4 regions of the Limosilactobacillus albertensis genome follow, and region 2 is predicted to be linked to each of the others. Evidence: predicted binding sites of a transcription regulator. Region 2 holds the regulator's gene; each other region holds the start of a gene.
What was found. The regulator Rex, encoded in region 2, represses fermentation and respiration genes when NADH is low (regulators of the CRP and FNR family bind a similar motif). The targets are predictions, from matches to a motif close to TTGTGAANTANTTCACAA.
Positions count from the first base shown of each region.

Region 1: the regulator Rex is predicted to act here: its motif matches at 2,235-2,252, upstream of H5S41_RS09645 (NAD(P)-dependent alcohol dehydrogenase).
Region 3: the regulator Rex is predicted to act here: its motif matches at 1,758-1,775, upstream of H5S41_RS08805 (glycerol dehydrogenase).
Region 4: the regulator Rex is predicted to act here: its motif matches at 1,417-1,434, upstream of H5S41_RS09745 (iron-containing alcohol dehydrogenase).

Region 1 is NZ_JACIVD010000069.1:209,440-212,657, reverse strand. Features, by position in the region: gene aldA (aldehyde dehydrogenase) at 1-926, opposite strand, end outside; gene H5S41_RS09645 (NAD(P)-dependent alcohol dehydrogenase) at 964-2,088, opposite strand; gene H5S41_RS09640 (hypothetical protein) at 2,284-2,610, opposite strand; gene H5S41_RS09635 (MDR family MFS transporter) at 2,623-3,218, opposite strand, start outside.
Region 2 is NZ_JACIVD010000044.1:27,479-30,696, forward strand. Features, by position in the region: gene H5S41_RS00890 (ABC-F family ATP-binding cassette domain-containing protein) at 1-1,397, opposite strand, end outside; gene H5S41_RS00895 (redox-sensing transcriptional repressor Rex) at 1,636-2,280, shown strand; gene groES (co-chaperone GroES) at 2,514-2,798, shown strand; gene groL (chaperonin GroEL) at 2,888-3,218, shown strand, end outside.
Region 3 is NZ_JACIVD010000069.1:41,869-45,086, reverse strand. Features, by position in the region: partial or broken gene H5S41_RS08815 (alpha/beta hydrolase) at 1-533, shown strand, start outside; gene H5S41_RS08805 (glycerol dehydrogenase) at 615-1,736, opposite strand; gene H5S41_RS08800 (MFS transporter) at 2,167-3,218, shown strand, end outside.
Region 4 is NZ_JACIVD010000069.1:228,369-231,586, reverse strand. Features, by position in the region: gene H5S41_RS09745 (iron-containing alcohol dehydrogenase) at 99-1,271, opposite strand; gene H5S41_RS09740 (NADPH-dependent FMN reductase) at 1,489-2,031, opposite strand; gene H5S41_RS09735 (hypothetical protein) at 2,099-2,293, opposite strand; gene rlmH (23S rRNA (pseudouridine(1915)-N(3))-methyltransferase RlmH) at 2,464-2,943, opposite strand.

The sequences.
Region 1 (3,218 bases), on a different contig from region 2:
TTAACAGCATCAACAAGTTTTTGAGTAAACTCTTCTGCAACATCTTCTTGAACATAAACTCGTTGAACATTATTGCAAAGCTGTCCATTATTATCATAACGTGAATTAACAATATCAGTGACCGCTTCATCCAAATCAGCATCATCACATACAATTGCGGGAGCATTCCCACCTAGTTCAAGTGATACTTCACCAATATGATCAGCTGCGGCCGCCATAATTCGTTTACCAGCATTAACTGAACCTGTTAAACTAGCCATTCCGACCTTAGGATTCTTTGATAATTCATTACCAACAACAGAACCTGGACCAGTAACAAAATTAACGACTCCAGCGGGAAGCCCGACTTTATCACATAGCTTTGCAAACTCTAGCGCGCCAATTGGGGTATCAGAACTCGGCTTTAGAACAACCGTGTTTCCTGTTACCAAAGCCGGCGCCATCTTCCGCGCAATTAGGAAGAATGGGAAGTTCCAAGGAAGAATCCCGGCAATAACACCAATCGGCATCCGCTTTAGCAAGATCGTTTCATTACGATTATCAGACTGAATGACTTCACCTTTATATGTCCGTCCTGCAGCAGCCATATAATCAAAATAATCAGCAGTGAATAATACTTCTGTTTTTGCTAAGGACCGGATCTTACCTTGTTCTTCTTGAAGGTTCTTAATCCATGGTTCTGGATCTTTACGAATCTCATCAGCTAATTTATGAAGATAACTGCCACGTGTTGGTGCTGGAACCTGGTGCCAAGATTTTTCAGCTTCAAAGGCTGCATCAATTGCCTCGCGTGTTTCTTCAACGGTCGCACTTGGTACTGTCCCTAAAGTTTCCTCGTTATTAGGATTAATAACCGTAATCTCTTTACCAGAATCCGTGTCAACAAACTTACCATTAATGTACATCTTATAATGTGGCATACTCATAATTTTTGCTTCCTTTTTATCGAATTAATCCAGCATTTTAATATTTATCAGGCTTATAATCTTTATCAATGATTAGTACAGGCTTAATTGTCTTACCTGATACAGAGTCCGCATTAGCTTCATTAATTTGATCAAAGTCATAGAACTTCTCTGTCTTATCAAAGTCAAACATCCCCAACTGATAGAACTTAATGAGTCGTGGAATATCAACTTGAGGAATTGAATCGCCCATGTTAACACCCACGATTGTCCGATCACTTGGACAAAGGTCATTCCATGTATCAACGTCAATGTGGTTAGCAGTAACAGCAATCGGAGCTAATGTCCCGCCTTGTGCCAATGCTTGGATTGCATCTTCCATCACAGCAGTAGCACCGGTTGTATCAACCGTATAATCAACACCCTTGCCATCAGTTAATTCCATAATCTTCTTAACCATATCTTCGTTGGTAGTATTGATTGTGTCAGTGGCACCCAACTCTTTAGCTAACTTGAGTCGTGAATCATGACGATCAATAGCAATTACCGTTGTACATCCTGAAATTTTACCAGCCATCATTGCTGCTAAACCAACTGCTCCAGTTCCAACAACAGCAATAGTAGAACCTGGTTCTGGTTTTAAGGTATTAAAGACTGTACCAGATCCGGTAACATAACCGCACCCTAGAGGACCAAGTTTCCGTAAATCGAGACTTTCTGGTACCTTAACCGCATTCCGTTCTCGAACAATTGTAGTGGTAGTAAATGATGATTGATCGAACATATCGTCAACTTGATGACCATTTTCTGTAAAGTGCGCACTTCCATCCGGCCGAACTCCAGATAAATTATTTGCGGCATAGTTCAAACATTTTGTCGGCTTACCTTTAAGACAATTAATACAATTCCCACAACCATAGAATGATAGTACAACATGGTCACCGGGCTTAAAATTCTTTACTTCCGAACCAACTTTTTCAACAATTCCTGAGCCTTCATGACCAAGGATAATTGGATAGCCAATTTCGGCATCTCCTTTTCGTAGGGCTTCATCGGAATGGCAAATACCGGTTGCAACCATATGGATTTGAAGATCATCTGGTTGTAACTCTGCCAATTCAACATCGTCACGAATATCAAACTTTGCACCTTTTTCATCAACAATAGCAGCTTTGATTTTCATAACATAACATCTCCTAAAATGTTTGACAATCTCTACAATGTTTATATTATCACAAATAAATAAAAATACTTAATCATTTGAAAACGGCTATTATAATTGAATTTGTTACACACTTACTTAGAGTAGTGGATATTATTGGTTTATGTTTGTGAAACTTTTTTCAAAAAATCTTAAAAAAAAGGAACTTTGAACATTTTAGTCCACATTTCCTTTTTTCATAATATCGCTTTCCATTGGCCGATATTTACGATGTTTTAATTTGCCAATCTTGTGTTCACGACCATCATTGACTATAAACTCATCGACAGCACCACAATGATCACAGACAACAACTATTTGGTATCGCTGTGAGTCATCATTATTAGTATCCATCAAATTTCTTTCAGCAATTACTAACGGCTGTTCATGGCAACGATAGCATGAGATTGCTAGTTCACATTCTTCCCTAAAAGGGTCGCCTATTTTCCCTACCATTCCATAGCGATCTTCACCATGCACATTATCAAAATTATTGTAAAACATTCGATCACTTCTTTAATATTCAACTACTTTTGCACGTTTTATTTTAACAACTAGGAATACTATTATTTCCATTACAAAAATTGAAACAGCGCAAATAATGAACAAAATATGATATGAAGTAGCTTCAATCATCAATCCACCAAAGAGCGGCCCAATTGCCTTACCGATTGATGAGAATGCATTCAAAATTCCTTGATACTTACCCTTAACTGCTACTGGAGAAAGACTATTGACTATCGCTGGCATTGTTGGTAAAGCAGTTGCTTCCCCAATAGTCAAAATAACCATTGCGGCAACAAACCAACTATACGAATGGGCATGTAATAAGAGGACAAAGGAAAAACCGATCGTAAACATCCCGATAAATACTTGAGCATATGGTCGGTTAACCCAGCGATTGAGCCACGTAATTCCGAGTTGGAAGACAACAATTAAAATCCCGTTCAATGTCCATAAAAGACTGTATTTTGTCATTGATATTCCTTGATCAGTCATAAATACTGACAAGTTGCTTGCCCATTGCTCATACATTGTCCAAATCACAACAAGGGCAATAAAGAAAATCCAACTGATCCATAAATTAGACTGTGGAATTTTAACGTCAGCTG
Region 2 (3,218 bases):
AAATTAATCGCTTTAAATGATAGCTTGGTTAACTCTAGGCGCGCCTTTTCACCACCCGATAGGTCATGAACGACTTTGTAAACGTCATCCCCAACAAAGAGAAAACTACCTAATAGTGAACGGATATCCTTTTCTGGTACTTCTGGATGATCATCCCACACTTCCTCAAGAACGGTTTTATTAGGGTGTAATTGCTGTTGCTCCTGATCGTAGTAGCCAATGTCAAGATTAGCACCAAGTTTAATGTTACCGCTAATTAAGGGAATCTTATGGAGAATTGATTTAAGCAAGGTTGACTTACCAATACCATTTGGACCAATGATACCAACTCGCTGTGGCTTTCGGACATTAAATGACAGCGGGCCGGCAAGCACCTGTTCATTGTAGCCCACTTTTGCCTGTTCTACGTCAAGAACTTCATTTCCGCTATCCTTTTCAGAATGAAATTGAAAGTGGATCGACTTATCATCAGTTTCAGGACGGTCAAGTCGTTCCATCTTTTCTAATTGCTTTCGCCGCGCCTGTGCCCGCTTGGTGGTAGAAGCACGGACGATATTTCGATTGACAAAGTCTTCGAGCTTAGCAATCTTTTTTTGCTGCTGATCATAGTGTTTCCATTCAGCTTGCAGTCTTTCTTGTTTATGCTTAACGAATTGCGTGTAGTTACCAGTATAGTGAGTTAAAGTTTTATTATCGAGATCATAGACATCGCTAACAACCCGATCTAGGAAGTAACGGTCGTGAGAAACAATTAGCAATGCTCCTTGGTAACTCTTGAGATAATCCTCTAGCCATGAGAGGACATTCATATCAAGGTGGTTAGTCGGTTCGTCCAAAATTAATAGCCCTGGTGCCTGCAAGAGAATTTTAGCAAGGGCTAGTTTAGTTTTTTGCCCTCCTGAAAGGGAATTGATCGGAGTGTTATAGCTATCTTCACCAAAGCCAAAACCATGTAGGATTCCGCGCATTCGAGATTCGTATTCAAAACCGCCTTGCTTTTTAAAGGTCGTTTGCAGATTATCATACGTAGAAAGAATTTGTTGATAATTGCTATCGGAACTATCAAGGTCAGCGAGTTGTTGTTCTAGGTCATGAATCTGTTTTTCCATCTTGTGTAAAGGAGCAAAAACAGTATCTAACTCTGTCCAAATACTATTTTGACTATCCAGCCCTTGATCCTGGGCAAGGTAACCAATTGTCAGGTCCTTAACTTTAGTAATAGTTCCTTCATCCGGTTCTGTGATCCCGGCAATCATTTTTAACAAGGTTGTTTTACCGGCACCATTACGACCAACGAGGGCAGTCCGGCCATGCTCCTGGATTTGCATGTTCATATTGTGAAATAAAACGTCCGCGCCGAATCGGCGTACAACGTCATTTGTCTGTAAAAGTAACATATTGAAACCTCATTTAATTACTTGAATTTGATACAGTTTTATTTTAGCAGATTTTAATTTTAAATAAAAAGTTGAAAATATTTTTGTATTTTAGTTCACAAAAAAAGGTTTAATTGCTAGAATATACTCAGACTTAAATTTCACAAAGTAAAGATTGGTAATGTCGTCCTTATTAAGGCCTAGTAATTAGTTGGCTACTTAGGCTAAAGAGGACTGTTTTAGGAGGAACAAAAGTAGAATGGCAAATAAAAAAATTCCGCGCGCAACTGCGAAACGGTTGCCGATATATTTCCGTTATTTAAATGTATTAAAGGATGCAAATAAGCAACGGGTATCATCAACTGAACTTTCAGAAGCTGTTCAAGTTGATTCTGCAACTATTCGTCGTGATTTTTCATATTTTGGTGAATTAGGTAAGCGGGGATACGGCTATGATGTTGAGAGCTTATTAAAGTTTTTCAAGGGGATTTTACATCAAGACTCATTAGTTAGTGTTGCCTTAGTAGGGGTTGGTAGTTTAGGAAGTGCTTTGTTAAACTTCAACTTCCATCAAGACACTAATTTACGGATTAGTGCTGCTTTCGATACTAAGCCGGAATATGCAAATACTGTTAAGAGCGGTATTCCTATCTACCCATCTGAGGATATGGTAAAGCAATTAAAAGAACAGCAAATTGATGTTGTTATTTTAACGGTTCCTGGTATTAAGGCTCAGCATGTTGCCGACCAATTAGTTGAGGCTGGTGTAAAAGGTATCCTTAACTTTACGCCAGTTCGTTTATCTGTTCCGAAGAATGTTCAAGTTCAAAATATTGATTTAACAAACGAACTTCAAACGTTGATCTACTTTATTAAAAACTATACTGAAGACTCAGTTGAATAAAATTATCAAGCATTGGTTTACTAAAAGCGGTAAACTAATGCTTTTTATCTACTATTTTGTTAATAGTTATACATCCAAAAAGCTTTTATCTTATTCTTTTTAATAGATGGTCAAAAAAAGTCAAAGTGTTTCTGTTGCATTTTGGGGAGAACATGTTATATTTAAACATGTGGTTAGCACTTAGAGGTTTTGAGTGCTAAAAATAAAATTATTAACAAGATGGAGGGATTAACGTGTTAAAACCATTAGGAGATCGCGTTGTTCTAAAAGCTGAAACTGAAGAAGAAAAGACAGTTGGTGGAATTGTCCTTGCTTCCAATGTAAAGGAGAAGCCAACTACTGGAAAGGTTATTGCCGTTGGAGAAGGTCGTACTTTAGAAAACGGACAAAAGCTTGCTCCAGCTGTTAAGGAAGGCGACCGCGTATTATTTGACAAGTACGCAGGTAACGAAGTCGAATATGATGGTGAAAAGTACTTAGTTGTTCATGCTAAGGACTTAGTAGCAATCGTTGAATAGTTAAATATACAAATTAAAAGTTTGAGACAAGAGGATATAATTCTTTCATCGTCTCTTTTAAAAATGAATTTAATTTTGAGGTGACATAAATGGCAAAAGAAATTAAGTTTTCTGAAGACGCACGGAGCGCAATGCTCAGTGGTGTTGACAAATTAGCAGATACTGTTAAGACAACAATGGGTCCAAAGGGACGGAATGTTGTTTTGGAACAAAGCTATGGTACACCTACTATTACTAATGATGGTGTTACAATCGCTAAGAGCATTGAATTAGAAGACCACTTTGAAAATATGGGTGCAAAGCTTGTTTCCGAAGTTGCTTCAAAGACTAACGATATCGCTGGTGACGGTACTACTACTGCTACTGTTTTAACTCAAGCAATTGTAAATGCCGGAATGAAGAACGTTACATCAGGTGCAA
Region 3 (3,218 bases), on a different contig from region 2:
TTTCAATAAGCATGGTGAATATGCTACGAATGTTGTAAAAGCACTGCAGAAGCGATACCGCATTACTAAAATTAATATGGTTGGTCATTCCCTGGGAAATATTTCAATTATTTATTACATGCTTAGAAATGGACAAAATCAAAATATGCCGCAATTGCAAAAACAGGTGGATATTGCAGGACATTTTGCCGGACTTCAAACAAGTTCCCGTTGCAATTCAGCAACCAGCTGGCATGAAAATAGATAAAGATGGCAAACCAAATAAAATGAATGCAACATATCAGCAAATGACAAAAGCACGGCAAATGTACCCTAAAGGTCAAGTAGCTGTCTTAAACATTGTTGGAGATGTAGGAGATAAGACTGATGGCCGGGTTGATAATGCGTCGACTTTATCTCTTAAGTATCTAGTAGGGTCACGAGCAAAATCGTATCGGGTCCTTAAGATAACTGGAAAAGACGCTCAACATTCAAAACTTCATGATAATGCTCAGGTCGATAAGGCTATAATTAATTTCTTGTGGGGAAAATAGGGAACACAAATAGGCCTCTAGAGTTCGGTTTTACCGCGCTTTAGAGGCCATTCTCTTTATTTTACGATATTAAGATATTGATTACATTCGACTATGGTGGCAACGGTGCTTACTTAGATATTGCTTACTATAAGCATCAACGGCACGGAATGCTTGAGCTACATCATCAGGGGTAACGGTAAATGGTAAGCGGTCCATTGTGTCTTGCTCAGAACAAGCAGCTTCTCCAGCCTTGAGTAACTCCTCATCAGAAACGTTCTCAAGGTGAAGGTCAGCAAGAGTTGTTGGTAAGCCTAATGATAAGATAAATTGGAAATACTTGTCATAGCGTTCTTTATTAGCGCCTTCAAGCATTAGTTGGGTCAATGTTCCATAGGCAACCTTTTCACCGTGCGTTAGGTCATGTGTTTCTTCAAGGATCGTTAAGCCATCGTGAATTGCGTGAGCACCAGATAAACCGCCGCTTTCAAAACCAAGACCACTCATAAGGGTATTAGCTTCAACAATCTTAGCGAGCGCTGGTGTAACAACATGATCTTGGGCAGCAGCAACGGCAAGGTGCGAGTAGTTAAATAATGTCTCCTCACATTTTTGTGCAATTGCATTACCAACTAAGGTTTGCTTTTCGCCAAGCATTGTATCACTGTTAGCTTTAGCAACTGCTTGTGCTTCAACATTTGTCGCAAGAGCGTCTGCAATTCCGGAGATCAACATGCGAACGGGACCGCCGGCAATAACCTGGGTATCGACTAACACTAAGTCAGGATTTTGGTTATAGAACCGGTAGTGATCGAAGCCACCGTCATCAGTGTAGATAACCGAAAGGCGTGAACAAGGAGCGTCATTAGAGGCAAGTGTTGGCATAATAACTACTGGCAGGTGCAAGTTATCAGCGATAGCCTTAGCGGTGTCAACAGTCTTACCGCCACCGAGACCATAAATTACCGAGACGTTATTTTCTTTACCAATAGCGGTTACGCGGTCAACTTCATTAGTTGATGATTCGCCGTTAAATTGGACGCGGGTAACATCATAGCCATTATCTTGTAAATATTCTTCAAATTTTTGGCCAACGATTTTGTAAACCGTACTGCCTGCTAATAATAGGGGCTTTTTACCGAAACTCTGTAAATACTTGTTACTTGCGAAAAGTACACCTTTACCTTGAATATAAGACGATGGTGAACCAAATTCTTCAACCATAAAAATCCCTCCAATTATACTTTGTGTACTACATAACAATATCACTTTTGAAGAATTGTGGAAAGCTTAGTTACTTTTAAGTGATTTAAAATTAAGTGTTGACTTTAAATTATTAGAATGTTTTAATAATAGACAATAATTAAACGGAAAGGAAGATTCTTGATGACCTCATTATCATTAACTACTAAGAAATATTATTTCGGCTTTGCTTACTTTATGTAGGTCCGTGCTGTTTAGGTGCGGACTGGGACGTTCGGACCTAAGCAGAGTTGAGTTAATGATGCTTTGCTAGGTGTTGGTCTAGTAGAGCGAGATATTCAGGATTCCTGTATATAATTACGGCAGATTGTCGTTGCCTAAAGCGCTAACTAGATTGACTAAGTCTCAGATCTAGTTAGCGCTTTTTTACGATTATTAAAGGAGAAGAGATATGGAAATGCCTATTGCAGAATCACAGATTAATAAACGACGCCTGTCATTAAGCCTTTACATGAATTACCTGATCCATGGCTTTGGAATCATTATCTTAGCACAAAACATGGTCGCTCTTGGTGGCACCTGGCAAGTACCGATTAAAACAGTATCCTTTGTTATTTCAGGAATTGGAATTGGCCGTTTAGTTGCCTACCTAATAACAGGAACGCTAGCAGATATGCTTAGTCGGAAATTATTTGTGTTTATTGGAATGGCCTGTTACCTAATTTTTGCGTTGGGAATGGTAATAACGCATAGTATTCCAGTTGCTTATGGTCTGGCAATTTTAGCTGGGATTGCTAATTCCGCTTTGGATGCAGGGACATACACGACGTTAGTAGAAATGAATAATGGTAAAGGCTACGATACGATTTTAATTAAAGGTTTTGTTTCTATTGGCGAATTTATCTTACCGTTAATCGTTGCAGCCTTATCCGCCAATAATCTATGGTTCGGTTGGTCTTTTATCGTGATGGCGGTATTAACAATTGCGAATATGATTAACATGAGTACGGTTAAGTTTCCTAAAATTCAACGGGTAACGCTCCGTCACCACCAGCAAACGGTTAATCAATCAAAAAAGTCACTAAGGAAAATTTTTGCGACAATTCTTTTATTAGGATACGGCTACACCTCAATGGCCGTGATGATTTGGTTTACTCAATGGATTACCCTCTTTGCCCAAAAGTCACTAGGATACGGTAACCTTACTGCCCATACTCTCCTATCGCTTTACAGTGTTGGTTCGATTATTGGGGTAATTACTCTATTCATCTTATTGAAGCGGAATATTAATGAAATGACTTTATTAATTAGTTTGAATTTAGTTGCGGTTATTGCATTATTAATTATTTTAATCGAAGGCAATAATATTAACCTCGTAAGTATTGCAAGTTTAGTGTTTGGTTTTAGCGCTGCTGGAGGAATTATGCAAACAGGGTTAACGGTTTTCATGAACCTCTACCCTCATCATCGGGGAATGGTAACCGGGGCATTTTACTTCTTTGG
Region 4 (3,218 bases), on a different contig from region 2:
GTTCATAGTCCCACCTCCGTAAGGTTGGCTGGCAGTTTAATACGTAAAACAGTAAAGAGACTGAGCTGATTTCCAGCCTCTTTGTGTTTATTTACTTATTAGTAAATACCATCGTAAGCCTTTTGGTAAAGCTTTACAATGTCTTCAACAGTACCCTTACGTGGGTTAGAGAAGGCATTACCATCCTTGAGGGCATTCTTAGCCATCATTTCAAAGTCTTCTGGCTTAGCACCAATTTCCTTGATTGATGATGGAATACCAACAAGCCGGCACATTTCACGCATACCGTCAATTGACTTTTGAGCTGCTTCGTAAAGGGTAAGACCAGTAGTGTCAAAGCCCATTACCTTAGCCAGTTCAGCAAACCGTTCTGGACATGCGATTAAGTTATATTCTTCAACAGTGGTCAAGAGCAAGGCACAGCAAACACCATGAGGAGCATCATATTGACCACCGAGTTGGTGAGCCATTGCGTGGACATAACCGAGGTTAGCGTTATTGAAGGCCATTCCGGCAAGCATTTCAGCTTCAACCATCTTTGTCCGTGCTTCAACATTGTGACCATTAGCAACTACTTCTGGTAAAGCAGTTTGGATTAATTGAATTGCTTCTTTACATTGACTATCAGTAATTGGATTGTGGTCAACTGAAACATATGGTTCGATGGCTTGAACAAAAGCGTCACAACCAGTAGCAGCAGTGATGTCTTGTGGAATATCAAGCATTAACATTGGATCGTTGAATGATACCAATGGAATATTACGCCATGAAACAACAACGAACTTCAAGTGTGTCTTTTCATTTGTGATAACAGCGTGACGGGTTAATTCTGAACCAGTACCTGCTGTTGTGTTAACAGCCATTAATGGTGGAAGCGGATTATCCAAAGTTTCAATTCCGGCAAGCTTTGAAATGTCGTCACCGTTAGTTAAAACAATTCCAATACCCTTACCACAATCATGAGCAGAACCACCACCAACAGTAATGATTGAGTCACAATTTTCATCTTGGTACATCTTCTTACCAGCTTGAACGTTACGAATCTTAGGGTTTGGTTCAACACCAGTAAATACAACGTAATCAACACCGGCCTTTTCCAACGCAGCAGTTGTTTGCTTAACAGGACCGTTATCAATCTTAGATAAACCTTCAGTAGTAACGATTAATGGCTTGTGCATATTGAGCATCTTTGCACGATCACCAATTTTAGCAATAACACCAGGACCAAAGAAGTTAACGCTTGGCATTAAGAAATCAAATTGTCTATTCATTAAAATACCCTCCTCATGGCATTTGAATACGATACCATTATCATGCAAGCGTTTTAATTTTGCAATAGAAACATTTTGATTTTTGGCGCATTATCACCCAATTTGTAATAATAATTTTGCCTAATCCACTACAAAATCACGCTGTTTGTCATAATATTCACAAAATCAGTCATTTTTGCAATAATGTCCTACAATAATTTGCTACTTCAATCACAAACTAAAACAATTCATTTTCAAAAGCAGTACCAAGGAGTGCAACTTGTGAATTATATGTGTTTAGTTTACGATCAGCAGTCGCAATTGAATCATCCGGCATTAAGCTAATTTGTAAATTAACAGGAAGCGGCGTCATCTTCAAGCCAGTTATAACCAGTTTCATTGCAATTTGTGCTTGCGGTCCGCCATGTCCGCCAAATGTTACTAGACTAACCGGCTTGTCTCGCCATTCGTTACCTAAATAATCAATAGCATTCTTCAAAACTGCTGGATAGCCCCAATTGTATTGCGGAAAAACAAATACAAAACCATCATAGCTTTGAACCAATTTGCTCCATTTCCGTGTCTTTTCGTGAATATAGAGTCCCAAATAAGGAATTTTAGGTTCATTCATCATCGGTAAATCAATCTCTTTTAAGTCAATAATGTCAAATTGAACCTTTGTGCTTTTCTTTAGTTGAACTTTTAACCAATCAGCCACTTGCATACTCCGCCGATTGGGACGAACACTGCCAACAATAATTCCAACTTTTTTCATTATCATTGCCTCCTTTTAATATCTTCATTTTAATAGCTTTTTTGAAAAGGTAAAAGAAAAACGAGGAACTGAGCTAATCCCAGTGCCCTCGCTTCTTATGATAAAATGACCAATCAATTTTATATTTTGGACGTTTTACCTGCCACCAAGTCCGCAACTGTTTTGCTCTAAATTGGTAGCGTTCAAATTCATCGTTCTCAATTCTTTTCTCGGCAGGTAATGTCAACGGTGTTTCAACCGCTATATTCGCACTTGCCCTTCCTTGCATGGCAAATATCCCTGCTGCGACTAGTATCCCAAAAAGAATTATTTGATAACATTTAATCCTTATTTTAAATCAAATCCTTCAATCCTCATATCGTAATCGTCTGTCACTACAATTACTATACCACCTTCACCGGCTTTAAATAATTGCCTAAACAAAACTCAATAAATTCTTTACTTATGATATGGCAAGCCATTAATAATGGTAAAAGCCCGATAAATTTGTTCACTTAAAACTAAACGCATTAACTGGTGCGGTAAAGTAAACCGTCCAAATGATATTTGCGTATCTGCTCGTTTCAGGACTGCTGGACTTAATCCTAATGAGCCGCCAATCACAAAAGTAATATCACTATGACCATAAGTCGTTAATTTATTGATCTCTTTAGCAAATTCTTCAGACGTACGTTCTTTTCCCTTAATAGCAAGCGCATATACATATTCGCGGTCTTTAATTTTATCAAGGATTCGTTCTCCCTCTTTTGCCATCACTTCATCCATCTCAGCTTGGCTCAATGATTCAGGCGCTTTTTCATCAGGAACCTCGACAATTTCAAATTTACAATAGCGTCCTAGGCGTTTACCATATTCAGCAATTCCCGCCTTAAAATACTTTTCTTTTAATTTACCCACACCAATAATTTTTATATTCAAGATATCCACTACCTTCCACAGTTTATCCACAAAGTTATCCACAGGCAATTATGGAGTTTAATACTTTTTCCGAATGTTCGGTTAGTTTTTTATTAAAAAAGCGTTTTCTTAAAAATAACTTATCCACAGTTATCTACAGGAACGGTTGTTCATCATCGACTTGTAAATCCCTTGTGTCTGTAAGGATACATAATCGCAATTATCAAAATAATCCACTTATCCACATTATACCAGCTAGCCTGTGGATAAGTTTTGAACAACAATTTTTACTAATA